Regions from separate parts of the Pseudoalteromonas sp. SCSIO 43095 genome, predicted to be linked through region 2. Evidence: predicted binding sites of a transcription regulator. Region 2 holds the regulator's gene; each other region holds the start of a gene.

Region 1 (3,285 bases), 1.4 Mb from region 2:
AATGTGGTTAATAGCAATGAGTTTACAATCACTGCGAAACCCATTGCTGGTGCTGTGAAAGGGGATGCTGATTGCACGTCATTAACCATTAATGACGTTGGCTTAAAAGGAGCAACGGGTAGTAAAGGCAATACCGACATCAACTATTGCTGGGGTAGATAACATTAGCTATTTTTGGCATTTGTTGGTAGATTTTATTCGTATTCGCCCAGTTTGACTTATTGACAGAGCAAGCCCCTCAAGGCTTGCTTTTTCGTTATTTGGGCAATAGATAAAAGTACCGTTTTGAAAGCCGTTTAAAGAGCCGTCGGGTCTAAAAGTGATGGCATCCCGAGGATACTCTAAGCTATCAGAGGGATGGGTATGTTCAAAGGTACTAATAAGGCGCTCGTCATCATTCAAAGAGGTTGACTTGTCGTTATCAATAAAAAGTGACACCTGATTGTCCCAATCATCTTCTATACACTCATTATTTTTCAAGGCACATAGAGTGACGTAGCTATTATTTTCTATTGCATAAAGACGTGCATAATTGATGTTTCTGTGTAATAGATTAATCTGGTTATCTGCGCGATTGAGCGCCAAGAAATCAGGAAAAAACCATAAAGAGAGTTGGCTTAGTATCGCTATGACTGAAATGGTTACTAGTAGTTCTAATAATGTAACGCCACCATTTTTGTGAGCACTTATAATTAACTTCATCCCTGAAGCCTTTCATTGAACAGTTCATTATATTAGTTTAGTAAACAATCAAAAAAACGACAAAGTATGAAATGGCTTTAACTACAGCTCTCTGTGGTATCCCCTAAATAAAAAGCGGTGCCTGATTGCGTTAATGTTAACGCTTTTTGGTTTTTGCTTTCGCCGTTAGGACAAAATATGAAGTTCCCAGGATTTGTAGTTATACGTCCGCTGGTATTAAATCGTATACGGGTATCTGTAAATGAAACGCGATCATTAGGACTAATTTCCTCCATGACTCTGATCAAGCTATCTGTTTCATTATTATATTGGCCATTATTATTAGCATCAATAAAGGTAATAATTATTTGATCAACATCCCATTTACTTGAGCAAGTTAGGGTTTTATCACTACTTTTTACTTTTGTACCTGGAGCAGCGCATACAATTACGATCTCATCGGTACTAGCTGCTTGTGAGCGTGCAAAGCTAATATTACGTTTAAGTTCTAATAAAAAATTTTCACCTCGGTTTTCTTCCAGCATATCGCTACTGTTCCACAACGCAATAGTGGCTATAATGCTAACAATGGCCACGGTGACCATTAACTCTAATAGGGTAAATCCACGGTGCTTAGTTTTCATATAAATCTCATTAACTCGGTGATGTTTTAGTATAGCTATTTTTATTAGCATAATCATAGCATGACAGATTGTTTTATCACCGTAATTCAATCGCTTTGTTTGCTATGAACCTCATGATTGTCTAAAATCGAGGCAACTGAAGCTTTCAAAAGTAATTACTATGAAAAAAATAGAAGCAATCATTAAACCGTTTAAGCTCGATGATGTGCGTGAAGCATTATCTGATGTAGGCATTACGGGTATGACAGTAAGTGAAGTAAAAGGGTTTGGGCGTCAAAAAGGCCACACAGAGCTATACCGTGGTGCTGAGTACATGGTTGACTTTTTACCTAAAGTAAAACTAGATATTGTGCTCGGTGATGAAGACGTAGAACGTGCTATTGATGTTATTGTTAAAACAGCACAAACAGGCAAAATTGGTGATGGTAAAATATTTGTCACTGACGTAGAACGTGTGGTTCGAATTCGTACTGCAGAAGAGGATGAAGAGGCTATATAGTCGAGTAAACCTCGTAAAAAAAGGCGCTAATTTTATAACTAGCGCCTTTTTCGTGTTATTTATTTCTGCTATTAAATTTACGCGTTTGCTCTGCATGCTGACTTAGTTCAGTCAAGCCAAGCTTCTCGTAACTTTTTTCCATCATGGCGAGTGCCGCATCAAGATAACTACTTTGTGAGTAGTGCTCTACCACATATTTACCGCGATTTGCGGCTGCTAAATAGGCTTCACGTTCGTAATAGTAAGTTGCCACTTTTAGCTCATAACGTGCCATGCGGTTTAATAACCAAACTAAACGACGTTTTGCTTCTGGCGCATAATCACTTTCTGGAAAACGTTTAACCAAAGTTGATAAGTCGGTATAAGCAACACGGGTGCGTTTAGCATCTCTGTCGGCTCTGTCTACACCAAAGTATTCTTGGAAAGCATTTTTATCCGCCTTAATATTAACCAAGCCACGCATGTAGTACATGTAATCTAAATCTTTGTGGTTTGGGTTTAAGCGAATAAAACGGTCGATTGTAGCAAGTGCTTGCTCTGTATTACCTGATTGGTAATGTGCATACACTAAATCCATTTGGACTTGTTTTGAAAACGGACCAAACGGATAGCGAGAGTCAATTGCCGTTAATAATTCAATTGCACGAGCGTATAAACCAGAATCAAGCGTTTGTTTTGCATCTTCGTATAGTGCTTGTGCCGATCTGTTGGGTACGCGTTGAATATCTTCTTGGTCAGGTGCAGACGAGCAGGCCCCTAAACTAAGCATTGAAACTGAAAAAACAATGGCGAATGCACGTTTCCCTATTTTATTTATCATTTTATTTGTTACCTTCGATGTCTTCGGCTAGGCCAAGTGGGTAAAACCGAGTAAACTATGCGTATTATGTTATGCTTTTATTAAAAGCGATTCTAACCCAGTCAAGCAAAGCTTGCACTGGTAAATTGGGTAAAGTTACTAATGTCAGAGCAAATATCTCTCCAAGCCGAGGTCCCAACAGACTTAGGTGGTAAACGTCTAGACCAAGTATTAGCACAATTGTTCCCTGATTATTCACGATCACGGATAAAAACGTGGATTTTAGATGATAAAATCACCGTTGATGGTGAAATTTTCAACACCCCGCGTGAAAAACTACTCGGTGGTGAAGTTGTAGCTGTTGAAACAACAATAGAAGCACCTCGTGAATACGAAGCACAAGATATCAAATTAAACATCGTTTATGAAGACGATGATATTTTAGTGATCAACAAACCAATGGGATTAGTGGTTCATCCTGGCGCAGGTAACCCTGACGGTACGGTGTTAAATGCTTTATTACACTACTACCCAGAAATTATTAATGTGCCACGAGCGGGTATTGTGCATCGTTTAGACAAAGATACAACAGGTTTAATGGTTGTCGCTAAAACGATTCAGGCACAAACACATTTAGTTAAAGCACTGCAAAAGCGCGAAAA
Region 2 (3,285 bases):
TATAGAGCATCTTAAAAACCGTGGCATTGGCGTCCTTATTACAGATCATAACGTGCGCGAAACACTTGATGTTTGTGAAAAAGCCTACATAGTTTCTCATGGGGAGTTAATTGCATCAGGCACTCCTGAATACGTATTAAACGATAAAACAGTACGCGATGTTTATTTGGGCGAGCAGTTCAAGCTCTAATATGTGTGTTATTCCACTAAGCATCTGCTAAGATTAATCATACTTAGGTCTGTTGACCTATCAAGGTTGAATTTGCAGCAGTCTGTTTGGTATTTAGGCAAGGCAGAGCCTATGTGGTGTGGTATTTCCCCATAAATAGGCGATAACGCAGCATCAATGCCAAACAGGCGCTGCCCTTCGGGTTCTGCCTAGGGACGATTTACTCTTTGTTGCTCGGTTTTGACTTAGCCCACTAGGTTACAAACCTCGCGCCGCAATTAAACCGCCCCTAGTTTGAACAAATTTTAATCGTAAAGGTCAACAGACCGTAATTTAAAAGGATTGTTAGAGATACATGAGGCAATCATTACAGCTGCGCATGGGCCAGCAACTTACAATGACTCCACAATTGCAACAAGCAATTCGCTTATTGCAACTCAGTACATTGGATCTCCAGCAAGAAATTCAAGAAGCGCTCGATAGCAACCCCTTGCTTGAAGTTGAAGAACACGATTACAGCGAAGACACTGCAGGTAAAAACGAACAAAAAGCCGATAACGATGACTTAACGCTAAGTGCCTCAGCTGACGATAAACCTAGCGAGTATGAGCAAGATAGCGGCGAAGCAATGACCAAAGACACCATTAGCGATGATATGGCTATGGATGTTACTTGGGATGAATATATGAGTGCTGCGCCTGCCTCTTCATCGGGCCCAATGCCAGAAGATGAATCTATTTATCAAGGCTCTTCGACTGAAACGCTGCATGAGTATTTAATGTGGCAACTTCAACTGACGCCGTTTAGCCCTACCGATGAAGCGATAGCTATTGCAATTGTAGAAGCTGTGGACGACTCAGGGATTCTAACCCTTAGCTGTGAAGAAATATTAGAAAGCTTTAACCAAGAAAACGACGCCGAAGATGAAGTTGAACTTGACGAAATAGAAGCGGTACTAAAGCGTATTCAACTATTTGATCCAGTGGGAATAGCCGCGCGTAGTTTACAAGAGTGCTTGTGTATTCAGCTAAATCAATTTGATAAAGACACACCTTTTTTAAACGAAACAAAAATGATCTTAACCGATCATATTGATTTACTGGCTGCGCGTGACTATCGCACGTTGATGAAAAAAACAAAGCTTAAAGAAGATGAGCTTAAAGAAATCATGACGTTGATTCATACGCTCAGCCCAAAACCGGCAGACACTATTGTCAGAGAAGAGTCTGAGTACGTTATTCCTGACGTGTCGGTTAAAAAAGTAAAAGGCCGTTGGGTGGTTGAACTAAACCCAGATAGCATGCCTAAGATCAGAGTAAATAGCCAATATGCAGCTATGTCGCGTACGGTTAAATCAAGTGGTGATAGCCAGTTTATTCGCTCGCACTTACAAGAGGCTAAATGGTTTATAAAAAGCTTAGAAAGTAGAAACGACACGCTGCTTAAAGTAACTAACTGTATTGTGCAGCAACAACAGGCCTTTTTTGAACATGGTCCTGAGGCGATGAAGCCTATGGTACTTAACGATGTGGCTGAAATGGTGGAAATGCACGAGTCGACTATTTCACGTGTTACTACGCAAAAATACATGCACACACCACGTGGCATTTTTGAGCTTAAATATTTCTTTTCAAGCCATGTAAGTACTGAAAATGGTGGCGAATGCTCATCAACAGCAATACGAGCATTAATTAAAAAATTAATCGCTGCAGAAAACTCAGCTAAACCATTGAGTGATAGTAAAATTGCAGATATATTGGCAGAGCAAGGAATTAAAGTAGCGAGGAGAACTATAGCAAAATATCGCGAATCTCTAGCTATTCCCCCGTCTAATCAACGTAAAAGTTTGATTTAAGGCGTACAACAAAGAGGAAAATGTTTATGCAACTGAATTTAACTGGTCGTCATGTAGATATTACCGACTCGCTTAGAGACTACGTAAATAGCAAATTTTCGAAGTTACAGAGGCACACTGATCACATAACGAATGTGCACGTTATTCTCGATGTAGAAAAACTAAACCAAAAAGCTGAAGCAACCGTTCATGTTAGTGGCGCTGAGATTTTTGCTTCTACTGAGCATCAAGATATGTATGCCGCTATAGACTCGCTCATTGACAAGCTAGATCGTCAAGTAATTAAACACAAAGAGAAACTTGCTCGACACTAACACTATGAAACTAAGCTCACTTATCTGTCAGGACTGCAGTAAAGCTGCGGTCCTTTTTAATAGTAAAAAAAGAATTTTAGAATTTATCAGTGAATTGGCTCACAATAAACTGCCCTATTTAACACAACAAGATATTCTTAATGCATTAACTGCAAGAGAAAAGCTTGGAAGTACAGGTATAGGTCGAGGAATTGCAATTCCACATGGTCGTATGAGTGGTGTACAAGAGCCTCTTGCACTTATATTAGTGAGCGAAACGGCTATTAATTTTGATGCGATAGATAACCGACCGGTCGACATTTTTGTTGCCTTAATTGTACCTGATGGTGACAATAAGCAGCATTTAAAAACCTTAGCCACGATAGCAGAAAAGCTCAATGATAAAGAATTTTGTAAACAGTTACGCGCCGCCAAATCGGATAGCGAACTGTATCAGGTTATCGTCAGTCAATCGTAGTAATAAAGAAAGGTGGTAAATGGAATTAATAATTATAAGCGGTCGCTCAGGGTCAGGTAAATCTGTGGCGTTACGCGTTGTGGAAGACTTAGGTTATTATTGTGTAGACAATATTCCTCTTAATTTATTACCATCATTAGTGCGCAGTGTTTCCGACAGTTATAATAAAATTGCTGTGAGTGTTGATGTACGTAACCTACCTAAAGAGCAACAGCAGTTTAATGAAATCATTGAATATTTACCTGGTTTTACTAAACCAACGGTATTTTATTTAGACAGTGACGATCAAACATTAATAAAACGCTTTTCAGAAACGCGTCGTCTTCACCCTTTATCTATTGATTCTTTGCCGCTTGATTTAGCCATAAAAAAAGAAAAACAACTACTTGATGTATTGATTAATCGTGCTGATTATATGATTGATACCACAGATTTAAGTGTGCATCAGCTTGCTGAGTCTATTCGTGAAAAAATACTCGGAAAAAAAGAT
Region 3 (3,285 bases), 640 kb from region 2:
CTGTTGCTATTGGCGTATTTGCGCTAAAATAAAGCAGCTAAAAAATGTATCTACTCGGAGACTCTACAAGGCATGAAAAAACTGCTAATTTCACCGTCAAAAATGGCGCTAGGCGAACAAGAAAGTCAAATTTACCAAAACATCTTGAAGCAAGCTTCAGAACTAAGCCTAAACCTAATGGCCGTGAAAGTAGAAAACCACCCAGAGGATTTTTTAGGCTGGTGTTATGAGCTACTAAGTGCAAGTAAAGACCGCATAAATTACGACTTACTAGAGCCACAACAACTGCCAGTTTTAAAAAAGCTGCACGACCAGCTAACCTCAGCAATTAGCTTTTTACAGCTAAAAACATTACGGGTAGCACCTTGGCCGGTAGTGAGTATGTTTGTAGAACAACATAAAGAACTGGTGGCACTTGATGAGCAATTACGTTTAACTGCTTATATCTCAGGCCTACGTGAACAACCATTAAAAGACATGATCCCTGAAGACTTACTCGCTTTTAGCGGTAAGCACATGGCGTCACTCGACCCGAGTACTTATAACTTTGATGTAGAATGGTTTGCCTCTACAAAAAGTGCTAAAGGCTTTCACCAGATGTTGGCTGACTTGCCAGGTGCATTTGACGATGCCCTGAGCAATATCCCACTTGAGGGTGATGTAGCGCAAAGTAATTACCAACAATTTGTAATTGCTTACTTGAGTGCATTTAATGGCAGTGATGAAAAACCAACACTAGCGCCTGCAACCCGTTTATTAGCAATGCGCCGCCCTGATGTATTTACACCGATTAGTAACAGTCGCTTAGATGCACTTTGCTCCGCACTTGGTATCACCAAATTAAATAACCGTGACTTTGAGCGTTACTGGCAAGATGTAGTACAAAGCATTCACGCTATGTCATGGTTTAAAATGGCCAATGCAGGTAATGAACTAGAAACTCAGTTAGTGGATATTAAAGCGCTAATACCTTGCTTTTTTTATTATGCAGATACGAATACTGCAGATAACTCTAACTACATTAAGCTACTAAATAAACCTACACGTAGCACTTCGAGCAGCAGTAAAGCGCCACGCCGCGGCAAAGAATCGGCTGAAATATTAGTGGACCGCGCACTTGCTGCTGATGACATCCCAGAGCATATTCGTGCTAAGCGTGATTCTATTATTAGCGAAGTACAAAAAGGCCGTGGTGTAAACGAAACAATTACACTTATGCGTACCATTTTTGGATAAAACGTATATCAAACGCAATTAGCTTTAATAAACTAGCTTAACGTTAGGGTCTGTAGACCTTTCAAGGTTAAATTTTCAAAGGCCAATAGATCCTAATATAGATAGCCTGGTAGCGCTCTAATGGTGCAGCCAGGCTTTTTTTTGCACCAGCAGTGTGTTCTTTCCTTACATACTTTTCACAAAGCGTCTTTGCGCATAATTTCAACACCTTGTTTTATAATATAAAATTTATTTTTTATTGAATAAATGGAAGCTGGCACATACAGTGCAATTCCCCCCTGCAGTAACGTAATAATACGCCGCCGTTCAAAAGGTTGTAGTCGTTTATAATAAAAAACCTTGGCGTGCAAAATCATACAATGGGAAATGAAACATGCTAAAACTACAAAAAACAATACTCATCAGTGCATTGGCATTAACAGGAATGACATCAACTACTGCATTTGCCGAAGTAACAGCCAATGCAGCCGCTACTTCTAACTACTTATGGCGCGGACAAGAGCAAACTGGGGGCGATGCAGCTGTATCTGGCGGTATTGATTACGCTAATGAATCTGGATTTTATGCGGGTACGTGGGCGTCAAATGCGTCTTGGGCCGATGAAATGACCTACGAACTAGATTTATACGCCGGTTTTGGCGGCGCTATTAATGAAAACGTAAGTTATGACGTAGGTTATATTTATTACGCTTACCCAGATGCGGCATCAGGTGCCGATGCTGATTTTTCAGAAGTTTACGGTAGCATTAGTGTGCAAGGTTTTACATTTGGTGCGGCCGTACTTGCAACATCTGCTGCCAGTGGTGATGGTACTGATTTTGGTGATTCACTGTATTTAAACGCCGATTACAGCTTCGCTGTTGGTAGCAATGGCACTGAAATGGCGCTACACATAGGGCATTACTCAGGCGATTTCATCGGTGATGACAATATCATTGATTATGGCGTATCAGTTTCTAAGGATGGTTTTACCTTTGGCCTATCTGATAACGACATGGACGGCTCAGATGTTAAAGCTTATGTAGCCTACGCTGTCGACTTTAGCTTATAAAAAGAATGTGTTACTTGCTGCAACACTAAGGGCCGAAAGGCCCTTTTCTCGATCCTACAGCCATCAATCGACTAAGCTCAGATTTTATGTCAAAACTTACCTTACACTTAGACGACTTAATTTGAACTGCTTAGCGACAACCGCTGACTCAATTCTTTGATATGGCCTGTGCCCAATAAGCTTAGATGTGTTAACAACCAAGTAGAAACAATTTGCTCATTCGCAACTCTTCCCATAAAGCACGAATAATCACTCAGCAACAATTAAACAATATATTTACATTTGTCCCCCCCCTGATATATTGTTTAAGAATCAATAAAAAAGGAATTATATATGATGAAAAAAATGATAGTCGTAATTTTATTGCTACCCACTTTACTAATAGCAAAATATGTTTCAGCACAAGGTGATAGCCTTATTTGTAGCAATTACTGGAAGGCACAATTTTCAAGCTGTCCTGCCGAGCAAATTACTTTTATAAAACAGCAAACCTACATACCTACTTTACAAGACAGCTGTAGTAATGGTGATGCTATTTGTATTGGAGATGTGAATCCGCAGCCATCCTATCAACCTTACGCTATTTATAATATTGATGATAACGAAGTCAATAGATTCCAGGTCACAATATACCCCAAAGTGATTAACGCAAATGGCCTTATAACTCAACAAGGCCGCATCGACGTTCAACGCGTAAACCCTACACAACACGAACGTGACTTTGTAAAACACTTAAATGAAGCACAGCATTACCATATGCAAGTACAGGACGCATTGACGTTTACTCAAAAAGGCGGAGTCATGTATTCGGGGAGTGAGCAGTCAACGGTAAAATCGTCTCTCAATGCCTGTAAAACCGCGATGAACTATGTTAATGGTGATGATGATTGCCGGGGTATATTAAACGACGAGATTCGCCTTGAAGTACAAAATAATGCTAACGCAATTTCAGTCGTTGCTGCACTCGATAAAGCAAGCGCCTTTATTAAACTAGTTTT

Evidence for each region. The regulator sigma-54, encoded in region 2, starts transcription at its own class of promoters, with help from an activator protein. The targets are predictions, from matches to a motif close to GTTGGCACGNNNNTNGNNT.
Region 1: the regulator sigma-54 is predicted to act here: its motif matches at 1,369-1,387, upstream of LOC50_RS09210 (P-II family nitrogen regulator).
Region 3: the regulator sigma-54 is predicted to act here: its motif matches at 1,489-1,507, upstream of LOC50_RS12650 (TorF family putative porin).

The regions. Positions count from the first base shown of each region.
Region 1 is NZ_CP087995.1:1,943,784-1,947,068, reverse strand. Features, by position in the region: gene LOC50_RS09225 (type IV pilin protein) at 1-162, shown strand, start outside; gene LOC50_RS09220 (GspH/FimT family pseudopilin) at 169-702, opposite strand; gene LOC50_RS09215 (GspH/FimT family pseudopilin) at 780-1,325, opposite strand; gene LOC50_RS09210 (P-II family nitrogen regulator) at 1,486-1,824, shown strand; gene LOC50_RS09205 (outer membrane protein assembly factor BamD) at 1,880-2,644, opposite strand; gene rluD (23S rRNA pseudouridine(1911/1915/1917) synthase RluD) at 2,786-3,285, shown strand, end outside.
Region 2 is NZ_CP087995.1:268,826-272,110, reverse strand. Features, by position in the region: gene lptB (LPS export ABC transporter ATP-binding protein) at 1-190, shown strand, start outside; gene LOC50_RS01275 (RNA polymerase factor sigma-54) at 525-2,024, shown strand; gene hpf (ribosome hibernation promoting factor) at 2,051-2,338, shown strand; gene ptsN (PTS IIA-like nitrogen regulatory protein PtsN) at 2,343-2,795, shown strand; gene rapZ (RNase adapter RapZ) at 2,815-3,285, shown strand, end outside.
Region 3 is NZ_CP087995.1:2,678,653-2,681,937, forward strand. Features, by position in the region: gene LOC50_RS12645 (hypothetical protein) at 73-1,236, shown strand; gene LOC50_RS12650 (TorF family putative porin) at 1,610-2,287, shown strand; gene LOC50_RS12655 (hypothetical protein) at 2,621-3,285, shown strand, end outside.